DNA from 2 places in the Pseudarthrobacter sp. NCCP-2145 genome. Region 1 is predicted to be linked to the other one. Evidence: predicted binding sites of a transcription regulator. Region 1 holds the regulator's gene; the other holds the start of a gene.

Region 1 (5,358 bases):
CATGGACCTGTCCAAGGACAAGATCGCCCTCCAGCGCCTCCGCGAAGCCGCTGAGCAGGCCAAGAAGGAACTCTCCTCCTCCACCAGCACCAACGTTTCCCTCCAGTACCTGTCCGTCACCCCCGACGGCCCGGTCCACCTGGACGAGCAGCTGACCCGCGCCAAGTTCCAGGACCTCACCAAGGACCTGCTGGAGCGCACCAAGAAGCCGTTCCACGACGTCATCAAGGAAGCCGGCATCAAGCTCTCCGACATCGACCACATCGTGCTGGTGGGCGGTTCCACCCGTATGCCCGCCGTGTACGACCTGGTCAAGGAACTCGCCGGCGGCAAGGAACCGAACAAGGGCGTGAACCCGGACGAGGTTGTGGCTGTTGGCGCAGCACTGCAGGCCGGTGTCCTGAAGGGTGAGCGCAAGGACGTCCTGCTGATCGACGTCACCCCGCTGTCCCTCGGCATCGAAACCAAGGGCGGTGTGATGACGCACCTGATCGAGCGCAACACGGCCATCCCCACCAAGCGGTCCGAGACCTTCACCACGGCCGACGACAACCAGCCGTCCGTGGCAATCCAGGTCTTCCAGGGCGAGCGCGAGTTCACCCGCGACAACAAACCGCTGGGCACGTTCGAGCTGACCGGTATTGCGCCGGCTCCGCGCGGCATTCCGCAGATCGAGGTCACCTTCGACATCGACGCCAACGGCATTGTCCACGTGTCCGCCAAGGACAAGGGCACGGGCAAGGAACAGTCCATGACCATCACCGGCGGTTCCAGCCTCTCCAAGGAAGACATCGACCGCATGGTCCGGGACGCCGAGGAGCACGCAGCCGAGGACAAGGCCCGCCGCGAGGCAACCGACACCCGCAACACGGCCGAGCAGCTGGCCTACTCCGTGGACAAGCTGATTGCGGACAACGCCGACAAGCTGCCTGAAGAGGTCAAGACCGAGGTCCAGGCCGACGTCGACAACCTCAAGAAGGCACTCGAGGGAACCGACGACGCCGCCGTGAAGTCCGCCTTCGAGAAGCTGCAGGCTTCCCAGGGCAAGCTGGGCGAAGCCATCTACGCCCAGGCCGGGTCACCGGACGGTGCCACCGGCGCTGCAGGTGCTGAAGGCGCTGCGGGATCAGCTCCGGGTGACAAAGCTGGCGACGAGGACATCGTTGACGCCGAGATCATCGACGAAGACGAAGCGAAGAAGTAGCCATGCCCCATCACGGTAACGAGGAAGAGCACACTTCCACCGGCCACGATCGCGCAGGCCAGCAGGGCGACAGCCATGAACCGGTCATCCGGGACAACCGCAAGGTCGACCCGGTGACCGGTCAGGCCCGGCACCCTGAAGGGGGCACCAGCTCCCACGGTGCAGGTCCGGCTTCCGGCACGGATTCCGACGGCGACGCCCTGGCCCAGGCTGAGGAGATCCTCAATGGCGTCGAGGTGCCGGCGGAAGAATCCGTCGCGCAGGGTGCTGCTGGAACGGGTTCGGCCAACGCTGAGGCGGCCGAGCTGCGGAACGACCTCCTCCGGCTGCAGGCCGAGTACGTCAACTACCGCAAGCGCGTTGAACGCGACCGCGCCGTGGCAGGGGAAATGGCCGTCATCGGCGTCCTGAACTCCCTGCTTCCGGTCCTGGACGACGTCGACGCAGCCCGCCAGCACGGCGACCTGGCCGACGGACCGTTTGCCGCGATCGCCGCCAAGCTGGAGAACGCGCTGAAGACGTACGGCCTGGTCCGCATCGACGAGACCGGTGTGGAGTTCGATCCCACGATCCACGAGGCCCTGATCCAGCAGCCCGGCGAGGACATCGAGGTTGACACCGTCAGCCAGGTGCTCCGTTCCGGCTACAAGTCAGGAGAACGCGTCCTCCGCGCAGCCCAGGTCATCGTCGCGGTACCTGCGTAGCATTACCTTCGGTGGTTGAGCCGGCCGATTTCCGGTTGGCTCAACCACCGACTCATAACTTTTTGAAAGGAAACGCCATTGGCTAGCCAGGATTGGGTGGACAAGGACTTTTACGCGATCCTTGGTATCGCCAAGGACGCTTCCGACGCCGACATCAAGAAGGCATACCGGAAGCTCGCCAGACAGCACCACCCGGACACCAACGCGGGGAATGCTGCTTCGGAGAAGAAGTTCAAGGATATCTCCGAGGCCTATTCCGTGCTCTCGGATCCCGATGAGCGCCAGCAGTATGACGCCATCCGGGCCATGGGCAGCGGCGCACGGTTCGCCCCCGGCGGCGCCGGGGCTGGCAGCGCCGGGTTCGAGGACATGTTCGGTGGCCTGTTCACGGGCAACACCGGCCGGCACGCGGGCGGGTTCAACCCCTCCGCGGGCGGCATCCCGCCGGAGTTCGCTGACCTGTTCGGCGGCGGCTTCGGCCAGACCGGATTCCAGCGCACCCCGCAGAAGGGTGCGGACCGCACAGCCTCCACAAGCATTTCCTTCGCCGGTGCCATCCGCGGCACCACCATCGGCCTGCGGGAACCCAGCGGCGAAGTGATCGACGTCCGCGTGCCCGCCGGCATCAAGGACGGCCAGAAGGTCCGCGTCCGGGGGAAGGGCCAGCCCGGTGCCGCCGGCTATGGAGACCTGGTGGTGTCCGTCGCCGTCCAGCCGCATGCGTTCTACACGCGCGACGGCGACAACCTCCGCATCCACGTCCCCGTCACCTTCCCCGAGGCTGCTTTGGGAGCGGACATCGAGGTGCCCACCATCGACGGCGAAAAGGTGCGGGTCCGTGTGCCGGCCGGTACGCCGTCGGGCCGCACCTTGCGGGTCAAAGGCAAAGGCGTGAAGACGTCCAAGGGAACCGGCGACCTGCTGGTGACCATCGACGTCGCCGTTCCCAAGAACCTGAACAAGGAAGCCGAAGCCGCGGTCAAGGCGTTTGCCGAAGCCACGGCCGGAGCCGATGTCCGTGAGGGCCTGGCCGCCAAGGCCCGGTTGTAGCAGGGGAGGTGTGCTGTGGACGTCAGTGCTGACCAGCCTATCTTCGTGATCTCGGTCGCGGCTGAACTCGCGGACATGCACCCCCAGACGCTCCGGCAGTACGACCGCCTGGGCATCGTCTCGCCCAGCCGCGCTCCAGGGAAGTCCCGCCGCTACTCGCAGCGGGACATCAACATGCTCCGTGAGGTCCAGCGGTTGTCCCAGGAGGGCGTATCGCTGGAGGGGATCAAACGGATCCTGGAGCTGGAGAACCAGGTGGCAGCCCTGCAGAGCAGGGTTTCGGAACTGACCGAGGAACTTGGCCGGCGCCGGCAGCCACTGGACGCCCGGATCTTCGCAGCGGGCGCTGCGGGCGACGTGGTGAGCCTGGCGCGTGGCCAGCGTCCGCGCCCGCGGTCGCAGGCCGTGGTGCTGTGGCGGCCGCGTGCCATCGGCAGGTAAGTACCACCCCACGGGTACGGGCGGGAATTAGAGTACCCACTACTCGTGACCACCGGAGCCCCCGGAAACTTCAATGGAACCACTGCTGGATCAGCAGCAGTGTTCCAAAGTTTCTGGGGGTTTTTCCATGTGTGGTTTCGATTCTTGCCGCCCTGCATTTGAGGGGCACCGATGAGCCCGGGGATGGAGTCGGTGGCAGCGTTCAGCGGCTCGCTTCCCGGCCAGATGCTGCTGGCCATCGGACAGACGGTGGTGGTGGTGTGTGTCTGCTTTGACATGGTGCGCGCACTGTCCGTCCCCAGGTCCCACCGGCGCTACCTGGCCAGCACGGTCTTCCGTACCCTCGCGATTCCGTCCATCATCGTCAACGGGCTGACGGTTCTCATCGCCCTGGTGCTGTGGTCCTGGATCGACGTGGTCATGGGCATGTTCGTGCTGGTGGCCATCATCTTCCGCCTGCACCACGACAAGGACGAGGACAACTGGTGGAAGGGCAAGGGCAAGAAGCTGGCCCGCTGGGCACGCCGCCAGTTCGCCGGACGGACCGCCGCCGCCCCCGCGATGGGGTAGCGCGGAAGGCTGCAGCGGCTCGGGCCCCTGTGCGGCGGGCGAAGTCCTGTTCCTAGCCGGCTGTCAGCTCTTCATAGAGCTTCCGGACGCGCGACTTGATGTCGTCGCGCACCAGGCGCATGCGCTCCATCCCCTCGATGCCGCGCTCCGAGGGCTCGTCGGTTTCCCACACTTCGAAACGCGTTCCCTCCCGTGGCTCCAGTTTCGCTTCCGTCCCCAGCACGATCACCGCGTCCACGGCGTCCAGGACGTCCCCGGTAACAGGCTTGGGGTGTTCGCCGCTGATGTCGATGCCCAGCTCGGTGAGCGACTCCACGGCCTGGGGGTTCAGGGACTTTCCCGGTTTGGTGCCGGCCGAGTACACGGTGACCCTCCCGTTGGCCACCTGGTTCATCAGGCCGGCGGCGAGCTGGGATTTGCCGCCGTTCTTGCTGCAGACAAAGAGGACGGCTGGTGTGTTGGGGGCGGGGGCCTGGTGGCTCGGGTTGGACATGGCGGTGCTCCGGAGGTCGATGTTCAGGGATCTAGTTGCCGCCGGAGCGGCCGTGGGAAAGTCCGGTGGGAAAGCCCACCAGGACGGGCTCGGGGGCTGCGCAGCAGCCGGAATCGGGCCCGGCTGCTGTTGCTGCGGCCGGGACGTCGCAGCTGGTGCCCGCGTCCGTGGAGCAGACGCCGGTTTCGGGAAGTTCCAGCTGGACGGTGTCGGCGGCCTCGTGGTCCCCGGCCAGGGCGGCCACCACCGAGCGGACCTGCTCGTACCCGGTGGCGAGGAGGAAGGTGGGTGCCCGGCCGTAGGACTTCATGCCCACGATATAGAAGTCCTTGTCCGGGTGGGCGAGGAGCCTGGCACCGTGCGGAGGGACGGTGCCGCAGGAGTGGAATTCCGGGTCGATAAGGGGGCCGAGCTCACGGGGAGCCTCAACGGCGGGATCGAGTTCCAGCCGGATTTCGCGGAGGATGTCCAGGTCGGGCCGGAAACCGGTGCAGGGGACCACGATGTCGGCATCAAGGGTCCGGCCATCTGCGGCTTCCACCGTCACATGGGAGTCGAGGGACTTCAGCGAGCTGATGCCGAAGCCGGTGTGGAGCTCGATTTTTCCTGCCTCCACCAGGCGCCGCACGCGGCCGCCGAGCTGTCCACGGGCAGGAAGGCCGTCGGCGTCGCCGCCGCCGTAGACTTTCGCCGCCGAGGCGCCGCGGACGGCCCAAAGGATCCGGGTCTCCGGCTCTTCCCTGGCGAGGTCGGCCAGGCTGGTCAGCGTGTTGGCGGCGGAGTGGCCGGCGCCCACTACCAGGACACGGCGTCCGGCAAACGCCGCCCGGTCCCGGCCTGTAACGTCCGGCAGCGGAGCGGAGATGCGTTCCGCTGCGGTGTCCTCGCCGATGGCG
Region 2 (5,358 bases), on a different contig from region 1:
AAACTCGTGGCCTGTGCCCCGCAAGTGCCCTGCGGGGCGGCTGCCGCCAGGGTGGCGGACAGTACCGGTACCGTGCTCAGCCCGGTCAGCGAGGAAAACTCCGTGACGGACGTCCTGGGCAAAGTCATCTCCGGTCAAGCGGACGCAGGGCTCGTGTACGTCACGGACGTCCGGTCAGCCGGCGCCCGGGTGGAGGGCATCCCCTTCCCGGAGGCGGCCGCCGCAGTGAACCCGTACCCTGCCGCCGTGCTGGCCGGCAGCCGCAATAAAGCCGCGGCCGGCAGGTTCCTGGACCTTCTGGCTGGCCCCGAAGGCCAGGAGGTCCTGGCGGCGGCCGGCTTTGGACCGGTTCCGGCATGATGCGCATCCACGGGGCGGGCGCCAGGTGACCGGCGGGCACGCGGGCCGCCAGGCGTACACCGGCGTTCCCCGCTGGCTGTATGGGCTCGCAGTCCTCGCCGCCCTGGTGGTGGTCCTTCCGCTCGTTGCGATGGTAGCGCGGGTCAACTGGGCCAACTTCATCCCGCTGGTCACGTCCGCGCCGGCCCTGGCGGCGCTGGGACTGAGCCTGCGCACGGCTGCGGCCAGCACCGCCCTCTGCATCGTGCTTGGGGTGCCGCTTGCGGTGGTCCTGGCCCGGGGCAGGTTTCCGCTGCTGGGGCTCCTGCGCTCGCTGGTGCTGCTGCCCCTGGTGCTGCCGCCGGTGGTTGGCGGCATCGCCCTCCTGTACACGTTTGGCCGGCAGGGGCTCCTGGGCGGGGCGATCGAGGTGCTGGGGCTGCAGATCGCATTTTCCACCACCGCCGTGGTGCTGGCCCAGACGTTTGTGGCCCTGCCGTTCCTGGTGGTGAGCCTCGAAGGTGCCCTCCGGACCGGCGGCCAGAGGTACGAGGCTGTGGCCGCGACGCTGGGGGCGACACCTGGAACCGTCTTCCGGCGCGTCACGCTCCCGCTGGCCTTGCCGGGACTGGCGTCCGGGGCGGTCCTTTCCTTCGCCCGGAGCCTCGGGGAGTTCGGCGCCACGCTTACGTTCGCCGGCAGCCTGCAGGGGGTAACCCGGACGCTGCCGCTCGAAATCTACCTGCAGCGCGAAACCGACCCGGACGCCGCCGTCGCGCTTTCCCTGGTGCTGGTGGCCGTGGCCGTCGCGGTGGTGGCCCTCGCCTACCGGCGCCCTGGCGGCAGGGGCCCGGATGGGAAAGCCGGGAAGCAGGCTTCGGGGGAACGGCCGACGACGGCTCCCGGGGCAGGCGGTGCCCTCACGTGACGTTCTCGTTCCAGGCAGCCGTGGCGGAGCGCGGTTTCGACGTTGCCCTGTCGCTGGGCCCCACGGAAACTGTGGCCGTGATGGGTCCCAACGGCGCCGGCAAGTCCACCCTGCTCTCGGTCATCGCCGGGCTTGTGCGGCCGGACGGGGGGCGGGCCGAGCTGAACGGCCGGACCCTGTTCCATCTGGGGGAAGGGCAGAGGCGGTGGACCGCCCCCCACCACCGCGGGACGGCGCTGCTGGCCCAGGAGCCGCTGCTCTTTCCGCACCTCACCGCGGCTGACAACGTGGCATTCGGGCCCCGGAGCGCGGGGACTCCGAGGCGCCAGGCAATGCAGCAGGCGGCGCGGTGGCTGGACGATGTTGAAGCCGGGGACCTTGCGGCCCGCCGTCCTGCCGAACTGTCCGGCGGGCAGGCGCAGCGAGTGGCGGTGGCCCGGGCTCTCGCCGCGGATCCAGGACTCCTCCTCCTCGACGAACCGATGGCGGCCCTGGACATCCATTCCGCCCCGCTGCTCCGGCGCCTGCTCAAGCGCGTCCTCGCGGACCAGCCGGCCATCATCATCACGCATGACGTCCTGGACGCCTTGATGCTCGCCGACAGGGTGGTCATCCTGGAGAACGGCCGGATTGCGGAGGAAGGCCCCACCCGGGAGGTCCTGCACAAGCCGCGCAGCGCGTTCGCCGCCGGGCTGGCGGGACTGAATTTTGTAGTGGGAACCTCCGCCGGGGACGGCATCCTGGCCGCCCGCGGGCATATTGCCGGCCACAGCGAGGACCCCGTCCCCGCCGGCCGTCCCGCGGTGGCCGTGTTCCCGCCGTCGGCCGTTTCTGTATTCCTCACCGACGCGCACGGCAGCCCCCGGAACTCCTTCGCGGTGGCCATTACGGACCTGGAACCTCATGGGGACCAGATCCGCGTGCGGGGCGGCGGGCTTGCGGCTGACATCACCCCGGCCGCCCTGGCGGACCTCGGGCTGGTCCCGGGGATGACGGTGCACCTTGTGGTCAAGGCCGCAGCAGTGTCCGTCTACCCGCTGTAGGGCTGTCAGCTGCGGGGATGTCCTGCAGCGGGACTGTCCGCTGCGGGGCGAAGCACCCGCCCGCTGAAATAGGGTCTGTCGCCCCTGTCGCCGGCCGCGTAGAGCTGTTTCGCTGTAGGCAAACAGTTGTCAGGAACGGCACCAAACCAAAGTTGAGCGTAGTAGACTCAAGTTAATAAAAACTGCCCCCGGAAGGAGCTCTCTTTGGACGTCAAATTCACCACCAAGAGCCAGGAGGCTCTCTCGGCTGCGGCCATGAACGCCTCCACGGCCGGAAATCCCCAGGTTGAGCCGGCCCACCTGCTCAAGGCGCTCATGGACCAGCGCGAAGGCGTCGCCGTGGCGCTGCTCCGCGCCACGGGTGCGGACCCGGACTCCGTCAGTGTCCAGGCGAGCAGCGCCATCAAGGCGCTCCCTGCCACCTCCGGCGGATCCAGCCAGCAGGCGCAGCTCTCCCGCCCCGCGCTGCAGGCCATCCAGAACGCCAAGGAGGAAGCGGACCGGCTCGGCGATACCTTCGTCTCCACCGAGGTCCTCCTCCTGGGACTCTCGGCCGGCAACGACGCCGCGGCGCGCCTGCTGCGCGACGCCGGTGCCTCCCACGAAGCGCTGCTCGCCGCCCTGCCGGGTGTCCGCGGCGACGGGAAGGTCACCAGCCCGGATCCGGAGAACACCTTCCAGTCCTTGGAAAAGTTCGGCACGGACCTGACCGCCATGGCCCGCTCCGGCAAGCTTGATCCCGTGATCGGCCGGGACGCCGAAATCCGCAGGATCGTCCAGGTCCTGAGCCGCCGCACCAAGAACAACCCCGTGATCATCGGTGAGCCCGGCGTCGGCAAGACCGCCGTGGTGGAGGGCCTGGCCCAGCGCATCGTCGCCGGGGACGTGCCGGAAAGCCTGCGCGGCAAGACCCTCATCGCCCTGGACCTGGCGTCCATGGTGGCGGGCGCCAAGTACCGCGGCGAGTTCGAGGAGCGGCTCAAGGCCGTCCTGGAGGAAATCAAGAACTCCGAGGGCCAGATCGTCACGTTCATTGACGAGATCCACACCGTGGTGGGCGCCGGCGCCACCGGCGACTCATCCATGGATGCCGGCAACATGCTCAAGCCCATGCTGGCCCGCGGCGAACTGCGGCTGATCGGTGCCACCACCCTGGACGAGTACCGGGAGAACATCGAAAAGGACCCGGCGCTGGAGCGCAGGTTCCAGCAGGTGTACGTGGGCGAGCCGAGCGTGGAGGACACCATCGGCATCCTCCGCGGCCTGAAGGAGCGCTACGAGGCGCACCACAAGGTGACCATCGCGGATGCCGCGCTGGTGGCTGCCGCCACGCTCTCCAACCGCTACATTTCGGGCCGGCAGCTGCCGGACAAGGCGATCGACCTGGTGGACGAGGCCGCGTCAAGGCTCCGCATGGAGATCGACTCGGCGCCCGAGGAAATTGACCAGCTGCAGCGGCTGGTGGACCGGCTCACCATGGAGGAGCTGGCCCTCCAGGACGAAAAGGACGCCGCCTCCGTTGAGCGGCTGGCCGCACTCCGGGCGGACAAGGCGGACAAGGAAGAGGAGCTGAACGCCCTTAAAGCGCGCTGGGAAGCCGAAAAAGCCGGCCTCAACCGGGTGGGCGACCTCAAGGCAAAGCTGGATGAACTGCGCAGCGCCTACGAGAAGGCCGCCCGCGAAGGTGACCTGGAAACGGCCTCCCGCATCCTCTACGGCGAGATTCCCGCCCTTGAACGCGAGCTGAACGCTGCCGCGGAAGCCGAGGCCGCCGTCGTGGACAAATCCACGCAGATGGTTGCCGAGCAGGTGACCGCCGACGACATCGCCGAGGTCATCTCCGCCTGGACCGGCATCCCGGCCGGGCGCATGCTGCAGGGCGAGAGCCAGAAGCTGCTCCATATGGAGGAGGAACTGGGCAAGCGGCTGATCGGCCAGACGAAGGCCGTCACTGCGGTGTCCGACGCCGTCCGGCGCGCGCGGGCCGGCATCAGCGACCCCAACCGCCCTACCGGTTCGTTCCTCTTCCTGGGGCCCACGGGCGTCGGAAAGACGGAGCTGGCCAAGGCGCTGGCGGACTTCCTGTTCGACGACGAACGCGCCATGGTGCGCATCGACATGTCCGAGTACGGGGAGAAGCACTCCGTGGCCCGGCTGGTGGGTGCGCCTCCGGGGTACGTGGGCTACGAGGAAGGCGGCCAGCTCACCGAAGCCGTCCGCCGCCGCCCGTACTCAGTTGTGTTGCTGGACGAGGTGGAGAAAGCCCACCCCGAGGTCTTCGACATCCTCCTGCAGGTGCTCGACGACGGCCGGCTCACCGACGGGCAGGGCCGCACCGTGGACTTCCGCAACGTGATCCTGGTGCTGACCTCCAACCTGGGCAGCCAGTTCCTGGTGGACCAGACCCTGGATCCGGACGCCAAGCGGAACGCCGTGATGGCCACCGTCAACGCATCCTTCAAGCCTGAGTTCCTGAACCGGCTGGATGAGGTGGTGCTGTTCGATGCCCTCACCGTTGAAGAGCTGGCGCACATCGTGGAACTGCACGTGGACGAGCTGGGCCGCCGGCTCCACGACCGCCGCCTGACGCTCGAGGTAACCGAAGGTGCGCGGGCCTGGCTGGCCCTGTCCGGGTTCGATCCCGCCTACGGTGCCCGGCCCCTGCGCCGGCTGGTGCAGCGCGAGATCGGCGACCGCCTGGCGAAAGCCATCCTGGCCGGCGATATCAGCGACGGCGACACGGTGTTGGTGGACACGGCCGCGGACGTGGGAGAACTCACCGCGGCCGGGACCGACCTCCCGGCGGCGGAGGGCCGCAGCAGCGGACTCTCGGTCCGCCGGAAGGACTAGGGGCGTCCGGAAAACAGCAGGCAGGGTGCTGCCCTGGCGGGGTGGCCGCTAGGGCAGCACGCTTGCGTTGATCACGTTTCCGCCGGGGGCTGTCACGTAACAATCCACCCTGCGATCACCGGATTCCCAGCTGGTGGTGCTCGGGAAGCTGCGCTCGTAGTTGAGGTCGTAGTCGTTGGCGGCCGGGCCAAGCCGGGC

What was found. The regulator HspR, encoded in region 1, represses chaperone genes until heat shock. The targets are predictions, from matches to a motif close to AAGTTGAGTCNNNNNGACTCAACTT.
Region 2: clpB (ATP-dependent chaperone ClpB) is a predicted target of HspR. The motif match lies at 2,460-2,484, and genes of this name have one in related genera.

Annotation. Positions count from the first base shown of each region.
Region 1 covers NZ_BRCG01000014.1:19,052-24,409, reverse strand. The annotation lists gene dnaK (molecular chaperone DnaK) at 1-1,204, shown strand, start outside; gene NFU08_RS13145 (nucleotide exchange factor GrpE) at 1,207-1,908, shown strand; gene NFU08_RS13140 (DnaJ C-terminal domain-containing protein) at 1,987-2,958, shown strand; gene NFU08_RS13135 (heat shock protein transcriptional repressor HspR) at 2,974-3,399, shown strand; gene NFU08_RS13130 (hypothetical protein) at 3,583-3,969, shown strand; gene NFU08_RS13125 (low molecular weight phosphatase family protein) at 4,022-4,462, opposite strand; gene NFU08_RS13120 (FAD-dependent oxidoreductase) at 4,494-5,358, opposite strand, start outside.
Region 2 covers NZ_BRCG01000002.1:112,131-117,488, forward strand. The annotation lists gene modA (molybdate ABC transporter substrate-binding protein) at 1-360, shown strand, start outside; gene NFU08_RS02035 (ABC transporter permease) at 386-1,267, shown strand; gene NFU08_RS02040 (sulfate/molybdate ABC transporter ATP-binding protein) at 1,264-2,310, shown strand; gene clpB (ATP-dependent chaperone ClpB) at 2,515-5,160, shown strand; gene NFU08_RS02050 (septum formation family protein) at 5,209-5,358, opposite strand, start outside.